Regions from separate parts of the Desulfurispora sp. genome, predicted to be linked through region 2. Evidence: riboswitches for the same ligand, from Rfam matches in the RefSeq annotation. Region 2 holds a riboswitch; the other holds the start of a gene.
The links. Region 2 has a riboswitch for cyclic di-AMP ahead of ACUVTU_RS06680 (cell wall hydrolase). Riboswitches for the same ligand answer to the same signal wherever they lie in the genome.
Positions count from the first base shown of each region.

Region 1: it holds a riboswitch for cyclic di-AMP, as region 2 does, so the genes downstream of both, eam (glutamate 2,3-aminomutase) here and ACUVTU_RS06680 (cell wall hydrolase) in region 2, are expected to answer to the same signal.

Region 1 is NZ_JBRAJI010000046.1:2,062-11,994, forward strand. Features, by position in the region: gene ACUVTU_RS11180 (SDR family NAD(P)-dependent oxidoreductase) at 1-199, shown strand, start outside; gene ACUVTU_RS11185 (AMP-dependent synthetase/ligase) at 276-2,087, shown strand; gene ACUVTU_RS11190 (thiolase family protein) at 2,092-3,240, shown strand; gene ACUVTU_RS11195 (hypothetical protein) at 3,427-4,023, shown strand; cyclic di-AMP (ydaO/yuaA leader) riboswitch at 4,168-4,319, shown strand; gene eam (glutamate 2,3-aminomutase) at 4,326-5,582, shown strand; gene ACUVTU_RS11205 (ASKHA domain-containing protein) at 5,719-7,323, opposite strand; gene ACUVTU_RS11210 (PAS domain S-box protein) at 7,340-9,040, opposite strand; gene ACUVTU_RS11215 (ArsR/SmtB family transcription factor) at 9,292-9,657, shown strand.
Region 2 is NZ_JBRAJI010000018.1:31,734-41,666, reverse strand. Features, by position in the region: gene ACUVTU_RS06685 (hypothetical protein) at 172-1,203, shown strand; cyclic di-AMP (ydaO/yuaA leader) riboswitch at 1,260-1,421, shown strand; gene ACUVTU_RS06680 (cell wall hydrolase) at 1,426-2,121, shown strand; gene ACUVTU_RS06675 (helix-turn-helix domain-containing protein) at 2,176-2,724, opposite strand; gene ACUVTU_RS06670 (hypothetical protein) at 2,849-3,082, opposite strand; gene ACUVTU_RS06665 (glycoside hydrolase family 15 protein) at 3,187-5,067, opposite strand; gene ACUVTU_RS06660 (hypothetical protein) at 5,246-5,674, opposite strand; gene ACUVTU_RS06655 (hypothetical protein) at 5,854-6,171, opposite strand; gene ACUVTU_RS06650 (ATP-binding protein) at 6,268-7,560, opposite strand; gene ACUVTU_RS06645 (ferredoxin domain-containing protein) at 7,729-8,256, shown strand; gene ACUVTU_RS06640 (S-layer homology domain-containing protein) at 8,289-9,933, shown strand, end outside.

The DNA.
Region 1 (9,933 bases), on a different contig from region 2:
CGGTGTGATTGCTACCGAAGCTTTCCAGATGACCAGCCCCCAAATGCGTGAACGGATGATTGCCCGCACGGCTTTTAAAAGGGCCGGGGAACCGGAGGATATAGCCAGCGCGGTGGTTTTTCTGGCTTCCGACGGGGCCAAATACATTACCGGTATTGAACTATATGTGGCCGGTGGACTGAACCTGTTTACATTTTAAACTGCTGTGACGGTTCGGCGGGGCTGGTCGGGAAGTAGGACAGAGCCGATTTTTAAAATGCCGGGGTGATCTGGATATGGGCGAAACCATTATTCATTACCTGGCAAAACAAGTGACCGGCAGGGGGGAGCGTACCGCCTACCTGATCAAGGTGAACGGTAACTGGCAACAGGTGACCTGGCGGCAGTTCGGGGATAAAGTACTGGCTCTGGCGACTGCACTGCGGCAGTGGGGACTGGAGCGCGGCGACCGGGTGGCCATCTGGGCCGATAACTGTCTGCAATGGACTACGGCTGACCTGGCGGTGTTATCTATGGGTGGCATTACTGTGCCGGTGTATGCCAGCAATACTTCTGAACAGGCTGCTTATATCATGCATCATGCCGGCTGCCGGCTGGCCTTTCTGGGCGGCCGGGAGCAATTGAGCAAACTTCTGCCGGTACGGTCCGGGCTGCCCGGTTTGCAGCAAATCATTGTGATGAAACCGGATGAATGGGTTGGCAGCAGTGGGGACGGGGAGGTTATGGTGTGCAACTGGGAAGACTTTGTCTCCTGCTATCGGCAGACCGATCTGGACTGGTCCAGCTTGCTGGCCGAGCATGCGCCCGGCCTGGACGATCTGGCCACCCTGATTTACACCTCGGGTACTACCGGTCCACCCAAGGGTTGTATGATCACCAACCGCAACATCATGTTTGTCTGCCGGGCCATGGAACAGGTGCTGGATATAAGCAGCGAGTATATAACGCTTTGTTTTTTGCCTCTGGCTCATGCGCTGGAACGTAACGCCGGTCAGTTTACGGCGCTGTATGCCGGCTACACCACTGCCTTTGCCGAAAGTATTTACCAGGCGGTAGAAAACTGCCGGGAGATCAGACCCCATTTCATTCGCACTGTACCCCGGTTGCTGGAAAAGGTATACGCCGCCTTCTGGCAGCAGGGAGCTGCCGGTCCGTTCTGGCGGCGCCGGTTATTTAACTGGTTGATTTTTGATGCTCTGCAGGCTGGACGGACCGGGCGGCAGGGAGGAAATCCGCCGCCGGTGCAGCGGCTGAAATTATTTTTGGCTGATCGTTTGCTTTTCAGCCGTTTGCGGCAGGCTCTGGGCGGCCGCATGAAATTTATTGTCAGCGGCGGGGCACCGCTCTCCCCCGAAGTCAATGAGCTTTTCTGGACGGCCGGTATCATGGTGCTGGAAGGGTACGGTCAGACCGAGGCCACCCTGGGACTGACCTTCAATACTCCGCAAGAGCACCGTTTGGGATCGGTGGGTCGCCCCCTGCCGGGAGTAGAGATTGTTATAGCTACCGATGGAGAGGTGCTGGCGCGGGGGGAAGGAGTATGTGCCGGGTATTACCGGGATGAGCAGGCTACCGCCCGCACTTTTCAAAGCGGCTGGCTTTACACCGGAGATGTGGGCAGGCTGGATGAACAGGGCTATTTATATATTACCGATCGTAAGAAAGATATTCTGATCACCGCCGGTGGTAAGAACGTCCCTCCTCAAAACATTGAGAACGCCATTAAAACCATTCCCTTCATTGATCAGGCTGTGGTGGTGGGGGACAGAAAACCCTATCTCACAGCCCTGCTCACCCTGAACCGGCAGGCCGTTAATCAGTACGGAGCGGCGCATGGCTGGCCGGAAATGAGTCTTCAGGAAATGGCCGAACATGCCGGGGTGCGGAATTTGATCAGAGAAGAGATGGCCCGGGTGAACAGCCGTCTGGCCCGTTTTGAGACCATCAAGCACTTTGTCATTTTACCCGTAGAATTTTCTTTGCAGAGCGGGGAGCTGACTCCCAGCATGAAGGTAAAGCGAAGATATGTGCTGGATAAATATGCCCATTATGTTCAGCAACTCTATCAGCGGCGGGAGGAGGAATAACTTGCTGCAGGAAGCTCTGATCATTGAAGCGGTGCGTACGCCCGTTGGACGGCGCAATGGCATGCTGTCCCATATCCGACCGGATGAACTGGCCGCGCTGGTGTTGTCCGAGCTGGTACGCCGGGCAGGCATTGAGCCGGCACTGGTGGAAGATGTGATCATGGGCTGTGTTTCCCAGGTGGGGGAACAGGCTCTTTGTGTAGGGCGGCTGGCAGTGTTGATGGCCGGGTTCCCTGCCCATGTGCCGGCGGTGACCATTGACCGGCAGTGCGGCTCCAGTCAACAGGCCGTGCACTTTGCCGTACAGGCCATCAGGAGTGGAGACATGGATGTGGTGATTGCCGCCGGGGTGGAGAGCATGAGCCGGGTGCCCATGGGCAGTGCCATGCTGGATAAGGGCTTCAGCCCGCGCCTGACGGCTCGCTACTCCATTATCCCCCAGGGGTTGAGCGCCGAGATGGTGGCGGCCAAATGGGGACTGAAGCGGGAAGAACTGGATGAGCTGGCCTATAGCAGTCACAGCAAGGCTTTGGCAGCAAGCGGTGCCGGGGCTTTCCAAAGGGAAATAATGCCGGTGGAGGTGGAGCTCCCCGATGGCCGCCGGACACTGGTGGAGCGCGATGAGGGGCCCCGGGCGGATACATCGCCGGCCAAACTGGCCGGTCTCCGGCCGGTATTTAAAAGTGATGGGGTGATTACAGCGGGTAATTCCAGCCAGATCAGCGATGGGGCGGCTGCTGTGCTGTTGATGTCGGAAAGGCGGGCCGTCCAGCTGGGATTAAAACCCCGGGCCAGAGTGGTATCCCGGGCGGTTTACGGAGATGATCCGGTGATTATGCTCACGGCGCCCATTCCAGCCAGCCGCATGGCTTTGCAAAAGGCCGGAATGGGTATGGGAGATCTGGATGTCTATGAAATCAACGAGGCTTTTGCCAGTGTACCCCTGGCCTGGCTCAGGGAAATGGATGGTGATGTGACGCGGCTTAATCCGCGGGGCGGCGCCATAGCGCTGGGGCATCCACTGGGGGCCAGCGGAGCCCGGCTGTTGACCACCATGCTCCATTACCTGGAGGATAGCGGCAAGCGTTACGGCTTGCAGGCCATGTGTGAAGGTTTTGGCATGGCCAATGCCATGATTGTGGAAAGGTTATAAATATTGTCTATACCGGCTGCCTGGCCGGTCCTTTTTTTCAATATACCCCGCCCAATCCCGTCCGCGAGAGGGACGGTATTTCCCGGGTTTGGTAGCAGTGCAGGTAGCGGGACCAGGCAGGAATTTACCCGCCGGACGGCGTAATAACCCAGGGAAAGCAATATACCGGGCAGGAGTGATTGGATTTTGAAATGGCAGGCGTGCCGGAAGGCGTTTAATGAAATCCCCGGCTTTGCGGAGCAGGTGCACAGCCTGCTGCAGGAGGCCGTGCAAAACGGCCGGGAGAGCTACTATTACAACATCATGAAGTACATCCAGTTGCTTTACGGGGAACCGGTAGCCCGTTTTGTGCATTACCTGACCAGGGCCAGTCTGGCCGAAGTGATGGATTATCTGCAGAAAGAGGGTTGTGTGGATCGCCCCTTTATCTCCTTTGCCGTGGATATCACCCGGCTGTACAAACCCCGGCTGGATATCTTCCTGGAGGACCCTCAGGACTGGCGCACCCTGAAGTATTCGGTAACCACTCATCATTCGGGCAAGGTTACAGTGAATTTTACCATTATCAAGAACAATGGCGAGGAGGCCGAGATTGTTACGCAACCGCATTCGGCTCTGCATCTGTGCTATTTGATGCTTAATGCCCTGCAGCTGCTGGGTGACAACCACGGTCTGCAGAAGGAATTCTTGCAGGAAGTGAAAAATGAGATTGACAATGTATTCATGGAATTGCTGATGACGGCCGCGCCGGCGGAGGAAGAAGGACCGCCCACGATCAACTGAACATCCTGGCGGAATGGCTGGCGATATACTTAATGGCACTCCCTGGAACAGGGGGTGTTTTTTCATGTGAAAATATGTCACCAACTGGTTGTATTTCTATTCAATAAATGTTAAAATATTAAAGACAACTCCACGTAGAAACAGGGTTGTCGGGAGCTTAATCCCTGCAGACAGGGAGCGGGGGAACCAGTTTTCGGGGTGAATCCGCCGGGGGAGTAATCTGCTACCGGTGGTAGGGTGCTTATCCTTTCCATCCGAACCCGTCAGCTAACCTCGTTTGCTCAAAGAAAGGAGGGGCATGTATGCAATACCTTTCCCAAACCTGTCCGGACGAAACCCACAAGATCCGGGTGGCCCGGGAGCGGGCGGCCGAACTGAAAGGGGCCATTGCCGATTACTTGGAAGCCAGGCCCGGTATACCCACCGGCCTGGAGCTGGAGGAGAAGTATCTGGCGGCCAAAAACAGGATCATGGTCTATTTTCAGGCCACCGCGCAGGACTGGCAGGACTGGCACTGGCAGATGGGCCGGCGGATCAGCAATGTGGAACAGCTGGCCGATTTGGTGGAATTGAGTGAGCAGGAGAAGGCCGATATAGCAGCGGTGGGCGGCCAGTTTCGCTGGGCGGTATCACCCTACTATCTGGCCGTTAGCCTGGCCTGCGGGAAGCATGGGGCGCTGTGGAAGCAATCCATCCCGGCCCGGGAGGAAATTACCGACCGGCGGGGGGTGCTGGATCCCATGGCCGAAGAATTTACCTCGCCGGCTCCCGGCATTACCCGGCGTTATCCCGACCGGTTGATCATCAATGTGACCAACCAGTGCGCTATGTACTGCCGGCATTGCCAGCGCCGGCGCAATATCGGGGAGGTAGACAGGCACCGGCCGCGCCGGGTGCTGGAGCAGGCCCTGCAGTACGTGGCTGAAAACCCGGAAATCCGCGATGTACTGATCACGGGCGGCGATGCGCTGCTGCTGCCCGACAGTACCATAGAGTGGCTGCTTTCCCGCCTGCACAGCATTCCCCATGTGGAGATCAAACGCCTGGGTACCCGCACGCCGGTAACCCTGCCCCAGCGCATCACCCCGCGCCTGTGTGCCATTCTCAAAAAATATCCGCCCATATATATCAACACCCAGTTCAACCACCCGGCGGAAGTTACGGCCGAAGCCAGAGCGGCCTGCGACCGGCTGGTGGAAGCGGGAGTGGTGCTGGGCAATCAGGCCGTACTGCTCAAGGGAGTGAACAACCATCCCTTTGTGATGCGCCGTTTGAACCAGGCCCTGCTGACCATCCGGGTGCGCCCCTATTATATCTTTCATGCCAAGCCCGTGCAGGGGACGCATCATTTCATCACCTCTATTGACGAGGGACTGGAAATTATGGAGAAATTGCGCGGTTACACTTCGGGGCTGGCTGTTCCCACCTATATCATTAATGCTCCCAACGGTTACGGCAAGACGCCGCTTCTGCCCGCCTATGTACAGGAACGCCGGGAGAACAAAATAGTGCTGCGCACCTGGGAAAAGAGGATTATTCCCTATCATGTGCTGATGTAGGGATACAGCAAAGCCCGTCCGGACATACCGGGCGGGCTTTTTCTCGGGTTTTGAGCAAATACGCAGTGCTATATCGTGTTGCCCGAAGACGATACAGCGAAATGCTGCGGGCTGGTATATTTTAGGATGTGCCGGTCTACTCGGTGAGCAAACCCCGCCGGGCCAGTTTTTCCCGCACGGTGGGGTAGTACTCCAAGTGGGTGTGGGGCAGGAAGCGGCTGCCCACAAATTTGTTCATAAACACCTGGTTGGCATTGAGCTCGAAGTAGGTGATGCTGGAAGCGATGCGCAGCGCTTCCCGGCGGGCCTGGCGGGACAGCAGGGCCAGCCGGGCGCCGGCGCCGGCGCTGTTGCCCAGGCGGATGATTTTGTCCCGGGGCAGGTCGGGATACAGGCCGATGGTTACGGCCGACTCCACATCCAGATAGTGGCCGAAAGCGCCGGCGGCGTAAAAGTATTCAATATCGGGCATGGTCAGGCCCACACTTTCCAGCAGCAATTCCACCGCGGCATTGACCGCTCCCTTGGTGCGCAGCAGGCTGTTGATGTCGGTCTGGGTAATCACAATCTCCTGACCCGTGGCCGATTGAGCTGCCGGGACCAGGACGAATTTGTCCCGGCCGTCCTTGAATTTTCCGGCCCGGTTGATGATTCCGGCCAGCAGCAGCTGGGCGAGGCAATCCACCAGGCCGGAGCCACAAATGCCCACCGGGGCTTTGCCCTCAATGGTGCTGTAAGTCACAGCTCCGGTGGCCGGGTCGATCCGCACTTTTTCAATAGCCCCCGGCTCGGCCCGCATCCCGCTTTGCACTACCCCGCCCTCCAGGGCCGGCCCAGCGGCACCAGCGCAGGCCACCAGCCAGTCCTGGTTGCCCAGCACAATTTCCCCGTTGGTGCCGATGTCCACAAACAGGGATACCTCGGGCCGCTGGTGCAGGCCGCTGGCCAGGATGCCGGCAATGATGTCGCCGCCCACATAGCTGCCCACGGCCGGGAAGATATAGACCGGTGCCCGGGGGTGGACCGGCAGGCCGATCTCGGCAGCACTGTACAGATCGGGCTGGCTGGTCACCGGAATATACGGGGCCAGGCAGATGCGGGAGGGATCCAGACCCAGCAGCAGGTGCACCATAGTGGTGTTGGCCGCGATGGCTACGGTCTTGATTTGCGTTTCATGGATTCCCGCTTCCTGCGCCAGACGCTCCACCAGCCGCTGCAGTGTCATTAAAATGGCCTGCTGCAGCTCCTGGAGTCCGGCGGGGTTGGCCGCATGGCCGATGCGGGTCAGAATATCCTCACCCAGCGGCCCCTGCCCGTTGAAGTCGGCCGCCACGGCCCTGACCCGGCCATCATGGAGCGATATCAGGTAGGCCACCACTGTGGTGGTGCCGATATCCACGGCCAGGCCCCACAGGCTGGCCGTGGTGTCGCCCGGCTCCACATCCACCAGGTGCAGGGGAGCGCTTTCCGCCAGGTCGAAGGACAGGGTGGCCGTAACCCGCCACTCCTCTTGGCGCAGATGGTCGCTCAGCGGTTCGCGCAAAAGAGACAGGGGAATATGTACATCCCGGGGCCAGTGCCGGTTGATGGCCTGGCGCAGCCTTTCCGTATCCGAGCGGTTGTCCTCCAGAGCGGGAGGCTCCAGCTCTAGGTATATTTTTTTCACCGGTGGATCCAGGGGCGGACTGTCCGCCTGCCCCTGCCAGAGGATAAGGGTCTGATTTGCTGTCAGTTTAACCACCTTCCTGCCTGGCGTTCTAAATCTCTACCCTGTTGCGTCCGTTGCGTTTGGCCCGGTAAAGGGCGCTGTCGGCAGCAGCGATCAACTCGGTGGGCGGTATGTCCTCCCGGGGCACCAGAGTGGCCGTGCCCAGACTGATCGTAACCCAGGGGCTGACCGGAGAAGCGGCGTGGGGAATGGCCAGGCTCTGCACGGCCAGGCGGATGTTTTCCGCTATTTGCCGGGCCGTATCCAGGTCGCATCCGGGCAGGAGGATCACGAATTCCTCTCCACCGTAACGGGCGGCCATTTCAGCGGGGCGGTAGAGCAAATTACTCAGGGTACCGGCCACCTTTTTCAGACAATCGTCACCCTGCAGGTGGCCGTAAGTGTCGTTGTATGTTTTGAAGTGGTCGATATCACACATGATCAGAGAAACCGGCACGCCCAGCCGGGCATTTTTCTCCCATTCCTCGGTCAGCCTGCTGTCGAAATAACGCCGGTTGGCCAGGCCGGTCAGGCCGTCCAAATTGGATAGCGTTTTGAGCAGTTCTTCGGTTTTTTGGCGTTCAGTAATGTCGTTGCCAATGGCGATGATCACCGGGTGGGCGCCGCTTTGGTCGCGAATGATGGTATTTTTCCAGGAAACAAGGCGCTCCTCGCCGCTCCTGGTCATAATGGGGTTTTCAAATTCACTGTTGTCGGCCTGCCCCAGCAAGTTTTTGAAAATATGGCCGGTGGCCGGCTGGTAGGCGGGAGGCACAAACAGGGAAAACCAGTCCCGGCCCAGAATCTCCGGGCCGCTCCAGCCGGTGATTTGCTCACAGTATTTGTTAAACAGGATTATCTTCCCGTCCTGGTCCAGGCCCACGATCAGGGCCCGGGCGTTGTTAACCAATTTTTCCAAGTATTCTTTGGACTGCTGGAGCGCCTCCTGGGCCAGCCGGGCTTCGTGGATGTTTTCCAGCATGGCGATGACAAAACGCGCTTCGCTGCCCGGAGTGCGGTATTGAGCCAGGGAGAAGCGTCCCCAGCGGGGCTGCCCCGTTATGTTCAGATAGCGCTTCTCGGTCTGGAAGGTACTCTGTCCGCCGGACAGCGCCTGTTGAAACAGGTGGCTGACTTCGGCCCGGTCGTCCGGATGGATGAACTGGATGGGCGACTGCAGAATGATTTCATCATAGGTGTACCCCAGCATGTGGCGCAGGGCATAGTTGGTTTCGATGATTTTGCCGGACGGGTTCAATATGGCCATGCCGATGGGCGCATTGTAAAATACCGCCTTAAAGCGGGACTCGCTTTCTTGCAGGCGGGCGGCTGCCTGCAGGCGTCCGCTGATATCCCGGATCACCAGCACGTAACCGCTGATCCGGCCGGTGCTGCCAATGCAGCTCAGGTTGATCTCTACCGGGATTTGTCTGCCGCTGCTGTGGATGAGCAGTAATTCGCTTTTTGCAAAAGGTAGCTGTTCGCTGGAAAAAAGATGGGCGAGCGGCTGCAGAGTGTGCGGGCAGATGATATTGACCACGTCGGTCAGTTTTTTCTGCCGGATGTCTTCGGCCGACCAGCCCAGCAATTGACTGGCCGCCGGGTTGCTGATCATAATTAACTGATCTGTATTGGTGACCAGTACAGCATCGTTGATGCTGTGCAGGATGCTGCACAGCCAGGTATTCTGGCGGGTCAGGCGTCGCCCAGTATGCTTGAGCCGAATACAGGTACCGTCTTTAGTGACCATGGTTCATTACCCTTCCTCCGTCAGACGGGCGGTCTCCTCTTTCAGTAATATTTGCCGCAGGATATAATTATTGGCAGAATGAATTGCTCACAATTTAATTCTATGGTGTAACGCCCGGCGGTGTGCATGTAAAGGGTGATGTTTGAACCGGATGCGGTTGGTAAAATTGGACTTGCTCTGTAGCAAAATTTTAAACTATTTTGTCACTGTTTGACAATAAAAGAGTGGGAAAATAAAGCGGGTGGTAGAGGATGGGGCGAGCAGGTAGAAGTGACCGGTGTGAAATTTTTTGTGTGGACCAGGAAAAGGTGGCTGTATTGCGCCAGCAGGTGCAAACCACCGCCGGGCTGGCCGATTTTTTCAAATTGCTGGCCGATGAAACCAGGTTGAAAATCGCCTACGCCTTAAGCCGGGAGGAGCTTTGTGTATGTGATGTGGCGGCCATAGTGGGTATTTCGGTGGCGGCGGCCTCCCATCATTTGCGGCTGCTGAAAAATTGCGGGCTGGCCAGGCAGCGGCGACAGGGTAAAATGGTCTTTTATGTCTTACAGGATCATTGCGTGCGCCTGATCATTGAAACCGCGCTGAATCACTTCCAGGATTGCCAGCATATATAACTGCCGGGCCATTGACTTTTCTGGGAACAGAGATTTGATTGTTGACTGTACAGGAAGGGGTTTTGTATAATAACATTCAAATACTTACTTGAATGATTAAATGATGGACCACAACCGGTCGGTATGGTTACCGTTTTCAGGCTGGCCTGTGGTGGAAGGGGAGGTGCTGGCGTTGGGGGGACAGATGAGGAGAAAAGTAGTGTACAACAAGGGAGGGTGAGGCTGCGGCGCCTGCGCGGCAGTTGCTGCGCCGGGAAGTACAGAGCAGCCTGCCGG
Region 2 (9,933 bases):
AGACTATCTTGGGTGCAGGTGAGCACTTTTTCTTCTTTTCTTGCCGGTTTAGATGCGGTACTTTATTATGTCTGGCCTTCGGGAATTTTGCCGGCCAGCTTTTGCATTTCTAGAATAATCTATAATCTAAACAATATTCGTTTAAATTTAAAAATTTGGAGGGTGAGCTATATGCCATTACCCGGCAACTGCCGCACTACGGCCATGGGCATCTTGCCCCATCAGGAGGTGGAGCGGGCCATCGATCTGGCCCTGACGCTGGATATTCCCTTCTGGCCGCAACTGCCCCGCTTCAGCTACTACGAGGACATGTATGTGCAGGTCAGTGAGCATTTTCCCGGTATTCAGATTGATGAAAGACAGCAGCGGATTACACTGGATACGGGGCGCTTTCTGGAGGAGCTGGTGGAATATGCCGAGAAAAGCGACAGCGAGGCGATATTCAAGCTGTCACCCCGGTATTCGGTGGCCTTGGATGCTTTTCTGGCCCGGGACATTACCTCCTACCGGCTGGTTCGGGGGCAGAGCATTGGGCCGATCAGTTTCGGTCACAAGATCGTTGATGAAAACCTGAAACCGATCATTTACAATGATGACGTGCGGGAATTCATGTATGATTTCATCGCCCGCAAGATCAATGTGCAGTACCGCCAGCTCCAGCAAGCGCACGCTGCTCCCTTTATCTGGGTGGACGAGCCGGGGCTGGAAATTATCTTTGGTTCGTTTAGCGGCTACAGCAGCGAGCGGGCCAAAAGGGACATGCGGGCCTTCCTGGATAGCCTGGAGGGTCCCCGGGGAGTGCATCTGTGCGGCAATCCGGACTGGTCTTTTCTGCTCCAGGGCCTGGATTTGAACATCCTTTCCATTGATGCTTACAGCCTGGGCCAGATCTTCAGCCGTTACACCGATGCGATCAGAGAATTTCTGGACGGAGGCAATATCATTTGCTGGGGAATTGTGCCTACATTGAGTGAAGAGTTGGGGCAGGAAAGTGTGGAGAAGCTGGTGCTGCGGCTGGAGGAGATCTGGAGTAATCTGGTTGGAAAAGGGATAACACTGAAGCAGATCCTGGCTCAGGCCTGGCTGGCACCGGCCCGCTGCTGTTTAATCAATACTGACGGTTATTTGACCGTAGAACGTTCCTTCGCCACCCTGCGCCAGGTGTCCGCTCTGCTGCGGGACAGGTACGATCTGGTGGACTGAACCCGTGGCAGATATTACCGCTGGATATATGCGTTGACCAGCTATTATAATAATTAGTAAATCAAAAGCCGAATCATTGTTCTAAGAACAATGTACGGGGGAACTAATTTTTGGGGTGAAGCGGCGGTTTGGTCGGGAGGTGCATTTGCCACACCGCAGCCGGGTAGTCCTCAACCCGAACCCGTCAACTAACTCCGGAGGCTGCCAGAGGAGGAGAAAAAATTGCATAAGCTGGTCAAAAGATGGCCCGTATGGGTAAGTCTGTTTGTATTGCTGTTGCTTTTTCCTTCGGCCTGTCTGGCCGGGCAGGTTGTTTACAAAGTAAAGCCCGGCGATTCGCTCTATAAAATAGCCCTGCGGTATGGGAGCACTGTCCAGTCTCTCAAAACAATTAATCACTTGAAATCCAACCTGATTTATCCGGGACAGAAGCTGGTGGTCAAAACTGATTCCCGCAGTGCAGCGGCGGCCAGTAAGCAAGTCGTAGCTGCCAAAGTCACCAGTTCACCAATCAACCAGACAATCAGCCGTGCGGCTTTAAATACGGGTGAGGTGTCCCGCAGCGATTTCGATCTGCTGGCCCGCCTGATTACAGCCGAGGCGGGAGGAGAGCCGTATCAGGCCCAGCTGGCCGTGGGGGCTGTGGTGCTGAACCGGGTGAAAAGCGATCTTTTTCCGGATTCCATCCGGGCGGTGATCTACCAGGTGGAGGACGGCCATTACCAGTTCACCCCCGTACTGAACGGGTGGATTGACCGGCCGGCTACCGACCAGGCCAGAAAGGCGGCCAGCGAGGTGCTGGCGGGGGCCGATCCGACAAACGGGGCGCTGTATTTTTATTCCCGGGGGATTACCAACAGTTTTCTGCTCAGCCGGCCTGTTTGTTTCACAGCGGGCCAGATGGTTTTTACCCGCTAAGCTATGGGACAAGCTATTTCAAGTATAAAAACAGCCCTGACGCCAGGGCTGTTTTTACATGGGCGGGCTGATGATCCAGAATACTTCCGCCGGTGACGGGCCGGGGTTTTTCAGCAGGACCGGATGGTCAAAAATGAAATAGGCCGCATCACCGGTTTCCAGACGGTAATTTTTTCCGGGCAGGCAGATCTCCAGGCTGCCAGAAAGAACATAAAAAAAATCTTCCCGCTCGCTGCTGAACATCTTGAATTCATCGTATACCGCTCCCGGTTCCAGCCGGAAGATGAAAGGCTGCATGCGCTTTTCCCGCGCCCCCAGAAAGGTGAGCAGTTCCAGGCTGAGTCCGGGGTTGTCGGTAACCACTTTCTTTCGGTTCTGCCGCCTGACCACCAGCCACTCTTCCGGCAGGTCTTCCTCCACCAGCAGGCTGATATTGGTATTGAGCACCTGGGCCAGCGATTTCAGTGTAGAAAACGAAGGGGAAACCCTGTTCTGCTCCAGCTGGTAAATAAAGCTGGCCGATACGCCTACTTTTTCCGCCAGTTGCCTTACAGTCAGCTGATTGTTGAGCCGGATCTTTTTGATGCGGTCTCCCAAGCTCACTTGCGTCACCCCGGTACAGCCTGCATTTTTACCTGCGCCTGGAGAAAAAGCCCACCAGAAAGGCGGCTATTCCCACTACGGCGAGAAAAGCGATAAAGATATAGGATCTGGTTGTCAGCAAGGGTTATTCGCTCCTCATTGAGTCATTGAACATTTCTGCTGCCAGGCGCAGGGTGGCCACAGTGCTGGTCAACAGTGCCTCATAGAGCAGCAGAGGCAGTACATCGGTAAGGCGCGGGGAAACCTCCCCGCTGGCCACTTTGCTTTCTACAGTCCGGCCCGCTTTGTTCAGGGCCAGGTTGACCAGGGTTTCTATTTCCACCTGGTGTTCCTGCACAAAGCGGTCAATATCAATCATGGGGGGCAAAGGAATCACGTCCGTATAATTTTTATAATAAGTAAATTAACATTCAACGATTTACGCAAAAATTCCTGCCGTGCTGGATAAAAATAAATGGTGCTTCACACCCGGAATTCCAGACTGGAAAAATTGTATCGGCCGGCCAGGGCCAGCGCGGCCAGTACATACATGGCGTGCGACCAGTTAAGAGGCAGCACCCAGGCCGGTCCGCCTTTGTCTTTGTGGATTTGTTCGGGCAGCAGACCAGTGGGGGAAGCGTTGTTTTCCGCCCAGCCGAGCAGTTCCCGGGCCCGGGCAGGGTGGCCCGCCAGAGTGTGATAGATGGCCAGCCACAGGGTGAGCAGCACCCAGGGGTTGCCGCCGGCGTAACCATCTCCCTCGTAGCGGTGCAGGCCGCCCGCGCTGTGGTTCCAGAGACAGGACTCCAGGGCGGCCACGGTTTTTTGCATCAGGGGATGGTCCGGAGGGAGCAGGGCGAAAGGGAAGCACAGGCCCAGCACGGCGCTGTCCAGCCGTTCGTCCAGGTAGCAGCTGTGCGGATTGTGCCGGCGTCCCCGCACAAAGCTCTGCCTACTGGGGCTCCAGAGCCGGTCGAGCACGGCCTGCCGGATATTGCGGGCGGCGCTGCGCCAATCGGCTGCCTGCTGTTCCTCTCCCATGGTGTCCGCCAGAAAAGAGGCGGCGGCCAGGCCGCCGGAGCAGGCGGCCGCAGTGTATGTGCTCTGGCCAAACTGATCCTCCCACAGGTCCATGCTGGGGGCGGGTAGAAAATCTTCTCCCAGGCTCTGCCGGATGTGTTCCGCTCCGCTCTGCACCAGGGGCCAGATTTCTTCCAGAAAAGTCCGGTCACCGGTTAACCGGTAGTGGGCGGCGCAGCCCCAGAGTACGGCGCCCACCTGATCCCGCTGCTGGCCCCAGCTGGACCCCCAGCTACCGTCCACGAAATAGCGCTGGTGAAAGCTGCCGTCCGGGTTGAGTACCCGGCGGCAGAAGCGGTAAAAATCGGCCGCTTCCTGGTGTTTGCCGGCCAGGTCCAGGGCCAGGGCCACATAAAGCCCGTCCCGGGGCCAGCAATAACCGTATCCGCCGCTGGCCTGGAAGGCCGGATCGAATTCGGGGGCGGCGATGGAGGCGCCGGTTTTTTTTTCACTGAGCAGTTTCATGACCATCAGTGATGGAGCAAAAATAGAAACGTGCTCCGGTGGTTGGGGAGTGCCGGTTAAAAAGGTCCGCCAGTAGTCCAGGGTTTCCTGGAACAGCTCACCGGCGGGGGTGGAGGCAGCCCGGTCCAGCAAATCCGCTAGCTGCCGTGCATTTTCGGCAAAGAGCAAAAGGACGGGGAAGTCCTCTGTCTGGCCGGATTGGAGCGGTCCCAGTTCCCAGGCCAGAGCCGCCGCCCCCTCTTTGATGTTGTCCCGGCCGCCCCAGAACTCGCCCCTTAAGGCCGGCGCCCAGGGATCAGAAGGGGTGTGGCGGCGGCCGCAGTGAAAGCCGCTCAGCACACGCCCGGGGATGGTCAGCCCGGCGAAAACCCGGCGCCGGTGCTGTACCAGCAGGTTGTTTTCGATGTACATGCCATCATATTGTACCGACTCGTCAATGTTCAAAGACATATAGATTACCAGCCGGCCTGCCAGGCTGCCCGGACGCAGGTTGGTAATTTTCAGCCAGCGGCAGAACACGTCCAGGTGGGGAAGGCAAAAGTCGTGCTGGCTGACGCTGACCTCCAGACCGGGATGGGCGAGCTCGGTGACAAAAACCGCGCTGCCGGGCAGATAATACTGCCGGACGGCCCAGGCCGGGTCATCCAGCCAGATGGTCTGATTGTCGGGCAGCAGCAGGCCGGTTTTGAGTATGCCCAGGTGCTGTCCGCCGTCAACAAAGGGCCAGAAGATGCGCTGCAGGCTGCCGCTGGCGCTGATGCAGGCCAGCAGGGAGGAATTGCCGGTGATGCCGGCGGGAAACAAGCTGGTGGATAGCAAAAAAGCATCGCCTCGCCTTTTGGTTTGACCGGGGTGTCCCGGTTCGGAAACTGCTGATGTTAATATAATATATCAAATTGTTGGTCAAATAAACCCGACAAAAAAAGAAGCACCGGTGATTGTGCTTCTAAATGGGTCTTATGGAGATCTTTGGCGGGGCCGGGCCGGTGAGGTGTAGCTAGGCGGGAGCCCAGAGTATTTTTACCCTTTCTCCTTCGGTGCCGTAACAGACCCGAAAACCGTCGTACACAAACCAGAGACCGAAGAAAGTGCCTTCACCGCGGCGGCGCAGATCGCGGACGACCAGCTTGGCCGTGACATAAGGTCGCGGTACGTAGCCCGAACTGTATTTCACCAGCACGGTGTAGATGGCCTTGTGCAGTTTCTGGTCGAAGCAGTATTGTTCCGGCAGGCGGGGAAAGAGGTTGGTCCCAAACTCCCGGATGGATTCCCTTTCGCTCAGGATTTCATCGTTCAGGCACAGATACCACTTCCAGCCCTGGCGCCGGCAGTAGCGGATGGCTTCCCGGAAGATGGTATAACCGCTGTCGATTACCTCTTCCGTGTCTGCGTTGATGATTTTATCCCCCACAATCAGCACGCGCATCTTTCACACCTCACTCCTATAATCTGTTCCTCGCAGCGGACGGAGCGGTGTCATTGTAAGTAGCTGAAAATTTATTAATATTATACACAATTCAAAATAAAATGAAAATAATTTGTACATGCGTGGCCAAAAAATAAATAGCCCGGACGCACCGGGCTATGCTGCTGTTTGGTAGATTGTTAATCCTGGCCGGCTTTTCCTTCCCGGACAAAGCTTGTCTGCTGGCAGTTGGGGCAGCGGAAAGAACCATAGTCGCGCAGAGAGCGGGTGCGATGTCCGCAGTGCGGGCAGGTTACATTTACCACCTCAAAAAGATGCCCACAGGCCAGCAGGAAAAAGCCGAACAGCCCGCCGATGGTGCCGCTGACCACGGGGGGCAGCCCCGCCACCATACCGGCTCCGGCGGTAATCAGAACCAGGGCGACAAAGTAAACAACCCGTACCAGCACCAGCATCAGTTCCAGGCCTGGTGTTTTGATTTCTCCCGGGTAATACAAAGAGATCCCTCCTGTAGCTATTGTTTGGCTTTTCAGTTAAATTACTAATTCGTTTCGTGAAAAAAATATCCTGCTGCCGGCCAGGTATTTGGACAACTAAAATTGTCCCGGCGAACGTCCATACAGGTAGTCCACCAGCTGGCGGGCCGTGCGTCCGGAGTAGCCGTTGTGCCACATGGCCCAGAGCCGGGCCTGATGGAGCAGAGTCTCCTGCGGCCAGTCCAGTCCGGCCTGCCGGGCCAGGTGGAGCACTGTTTCCAAATAGGCCTTTTCGCCGGGGGCCGAGAACATCAAGCACATGGCGAACCGGTCGGCCAGAGAAAGTTTCTCCTGGACGCTGTCCTGCGGATGTTTGTCCTGGTCCCGAAAGGATTCACTGACCAGGTGGCGGCGGTTGGAGGTGGCGTAGATAACCAGATTCTCCGGTCGGCGGTGTACACTGCCTTCCAGCATGGCCTTGAGCTGTTTGTATTCGGTTTCCGGTTCTTCAAAAGACAGATCATCCAGAAAGACAATGAACTTGTAGGGCAGTTCGGCCAGCCGGTGCAGCAGAGAGCTGTACCGCGCCAGGTGGGTCCGGTCTATTTCCAGCAGGCGCAGCCGCTGCCGGCCGAACCGGTGGAGCAGGGATTTTACGGCGGAAGATTTTCCGGTGCCCCGGTCGCCGTACAGCAAAATATTGGCGGCCGGCAGGCCGGCGGTCAGCCGGGCGGTATTTTCCCGCAACGCCTCTCTTTCCTGCTGATAACCGTGCAGGGCGTCGGGAGACAGAATGTCGGGGTGGGTGACCGGTTCCAGGTCTTCCCGCCAGGTAAAGCAAAAATAGCGGCTGAAGATACCGCAGCCCAGGCTGCTGTGGAAGCTGGCCAGCGCGTGCAAAATGGCGGCCGGGTTTTCGGCAAATGCAGCGGCCAGGGCTTGCTTGTGCTCATAAAAGGCCTGCTGATCCGGGTAGCGGGGCGGGGTGGCTGCCGGGGCAGCATGCCAGATGTACTGCCAGTAACCCTCCAGGTCTGCCGGAAGCTGGCCAGGGTCGGGTTGCCAGTGGTACAGGGCCTGCAGGACGGCCAGCTCTCTTTCCAGCAGGGCGGCCAGCCTTTCGGGAACCAGGGGCTGCCCGGGGTTACTGCTGGCCGGGAGAGTGGCCATGCTGCGGCTGGCGGTATTTTCGTCCAGCATGATCAGGTCCAGCAGGTGGTTCTGCCACCAGCTGCATTCCGGCAGCCGGGGATGGCGGCATGGCTGGACCTGCTCCAGGAGCCGGGCCAAATGCTGGCAACTGCCGGCATCTTTTTGCAGCTGCCGCCAGCTGGCCAGAACCGGATCATCGAGCAGCCGGCGGTAGATCACCAGCCGGGATAAATTTTCGCCCGGGTCAAAGGGGGACATGTTGATCACCAGCCTGTCAATTGGTCTGCAGTGGCAATTTCCGCTATTTTCTGCAGCAGGAAAAAGCAACCTGAAGTAGAATTATGTAATAATAAATAGAAAAAGAAGTATTTTCAACAGATTAACCATAATGATTATACAATGAAAATTAACGGGAGGGAACCAGCCATGCAAAATGCACTGTCAATGGTGGCGGAATTGATGGCCCTTTCGGCCAGGACAGCGCCCAAATCTCTGGGGCAGGACTACGTGGAGATAAAAATTGTCAGCGGGGAAGATCTGCACAGGCTGGCCGACGCCATGGAGCAGTATGGTCGCCGGACCGGCAAGGTGAATTTCGACCGGGATGCGGCCGGGGTACGCCAGGCGGCAGCAGTACTGCTGCTGTCTTTGAAAGAAAACAAACCGCTGGGGTTGAACTGCGGAGCCTGCGGCTGTGACCGGTGTGACCAGCTGAGCGGTCGGGAAGGTCCGGAGTTTGTCGGGCCGCTTTGCGCCTGGCGGGTGATTGATCTGGGGATAGCCCTGGGTTCGGCGGTCAAGACTGCCAGTATGCTCAACGCGGACAACCGGGTGATGTACCGGGCCGGGGTGGTAGCCCGGCAAATGGGCCTGATCGGCGGGGCTATCGCCATCGGGGTGCCCATAGCGGGTTACAGCAAGAATATTTTCTTTGACCGGCCGGTCAAAAGTTAAGCTGATTACGGGCACAGGGAGGCACAACATCATTGATTGCAGCAGGAAAAGCGCTCTGGAAGAAGTCAGGAACGTGGCCCGGGGTTTTCTACCTGTTGATACTGGGACTGGTCCTTTATCTGGGACCGCTGGCTGGTGTGGCCCGGGCCCAGACCTACCCTGTACAGGAACATACCAGTCAAATAATCAGCCGGGGAGTGAATCAGGATACATACACCCTCAAGGCTGACGATGGCCAGATTATAGTCTACGTGCTGACCGTAGATCTGCTTGATCCCTACATTGATTTGCGGGTGTTGCTGGGTGCGGATGATACCTGGCAAAAGAACGATACCGTGCTCAATATGGCCCGGCGCAGCGGGGCGGTGGCCGCGGTAAATGCTGACTTTTTTCAAATGAAGGACAGCGGCCGGCCCATTGGCATGACGGTGCGGCAGGGGCAGTTGCTCAGCAGCCCGCCGCTGCGCCGGGACATGTATACCATCGCCATTGGGCAGGACAGGACTCCCTATATCGGCCTTTTTACTTTCAGCGGCCAGGTAACTGCTCCGGACGGCAGCAGTTATGCTCTGGCCGGCATCAACAAACCGGCCTATCTGCTGCCCGATGCCACCAGTTCGGACAGCAATGCCCTGCACATGTATACGGCGGCCTGGGGGGAAAAGAGCCGGGGCAGTAAATACGCGGCGCCTGAGCCCCCGCTGGTGGAAATGCTGGTGCGCAGCGGCAGGGTGGAACAGCTCTACAGCAACAGCGACCCCATGCCGCTGCCGGCAGATGGCTTGGTGCTGCGGGGGCAGGGACAGGCGGCGCGATTTCTGCTGGAAAAATTCCGTCCAGGGGACCCGGTGCAGCTTTCCTACCAGGTGCAGCCCGATATCGGCGCCGTCATGAGCGCCAGCGGTGGGCAGGCCCTGCTGCTGACCGAAGGGCACCTGCCCACCTACTTTTCCCAGGAGATTGTCGGTTACCACGCCCGCACCGCGGCCGGGTATGATGCCGAGCAGAGCAAGCTGTATCTGGTGGCCGTGGAGAACAGCAGCCGCAGCCGGGGCATGACCCAGAAAGAGCTGGCCGAGTTCATGCTGGGGCTGGGCGTGCACACCGCCATCAACCTGGACGGGGGAGGTTCCACCAGCCTGGTGGCCCGGCCGCTGGGCGACCAGAGCCCGGTGCTGCTCAACCTGCCGGAAAAGGGAGCCCAGCGGGCGGTGCCGGTGGCCCTTGGTGTATTTTCCACTGCCCCGCCCGGGGCGCTGCAGGGGTTGATCATTGCGGGACCCGAACGCATAGTACCCGGTCTGCCGGTGAAGTATACTGTCAAAGCCTACGATGAGTATTACAACCCCCTGCCGGTCATCCGGGACCAGGTGGACTGGCAGGCCGGGCCGGGCTGGGAACAGCTGGCAGCCGGTGAGTTCTTGCCCGGGGAGCCGGGGACGGTCACCCTGCAGGTTCAGTACCAGGGAGTAGTGGCGCAAAAACAGGTGCAGGTGTACAGGGATGAGCAACTGCAGCTGGTGGTGCAGCCGGCTTCCCTGAACCTGCTGCCCGGCCAGAAGGGGGAAATCAAGGTCAGCCTGCGCGATCCTTCCGGACAGCTCCATGAGGTGCCTGCGGCTTACTGGCAAATCACCACGAGCAGCGATCTGGTGGGTGTGCAGGGCAGCCTGGTTA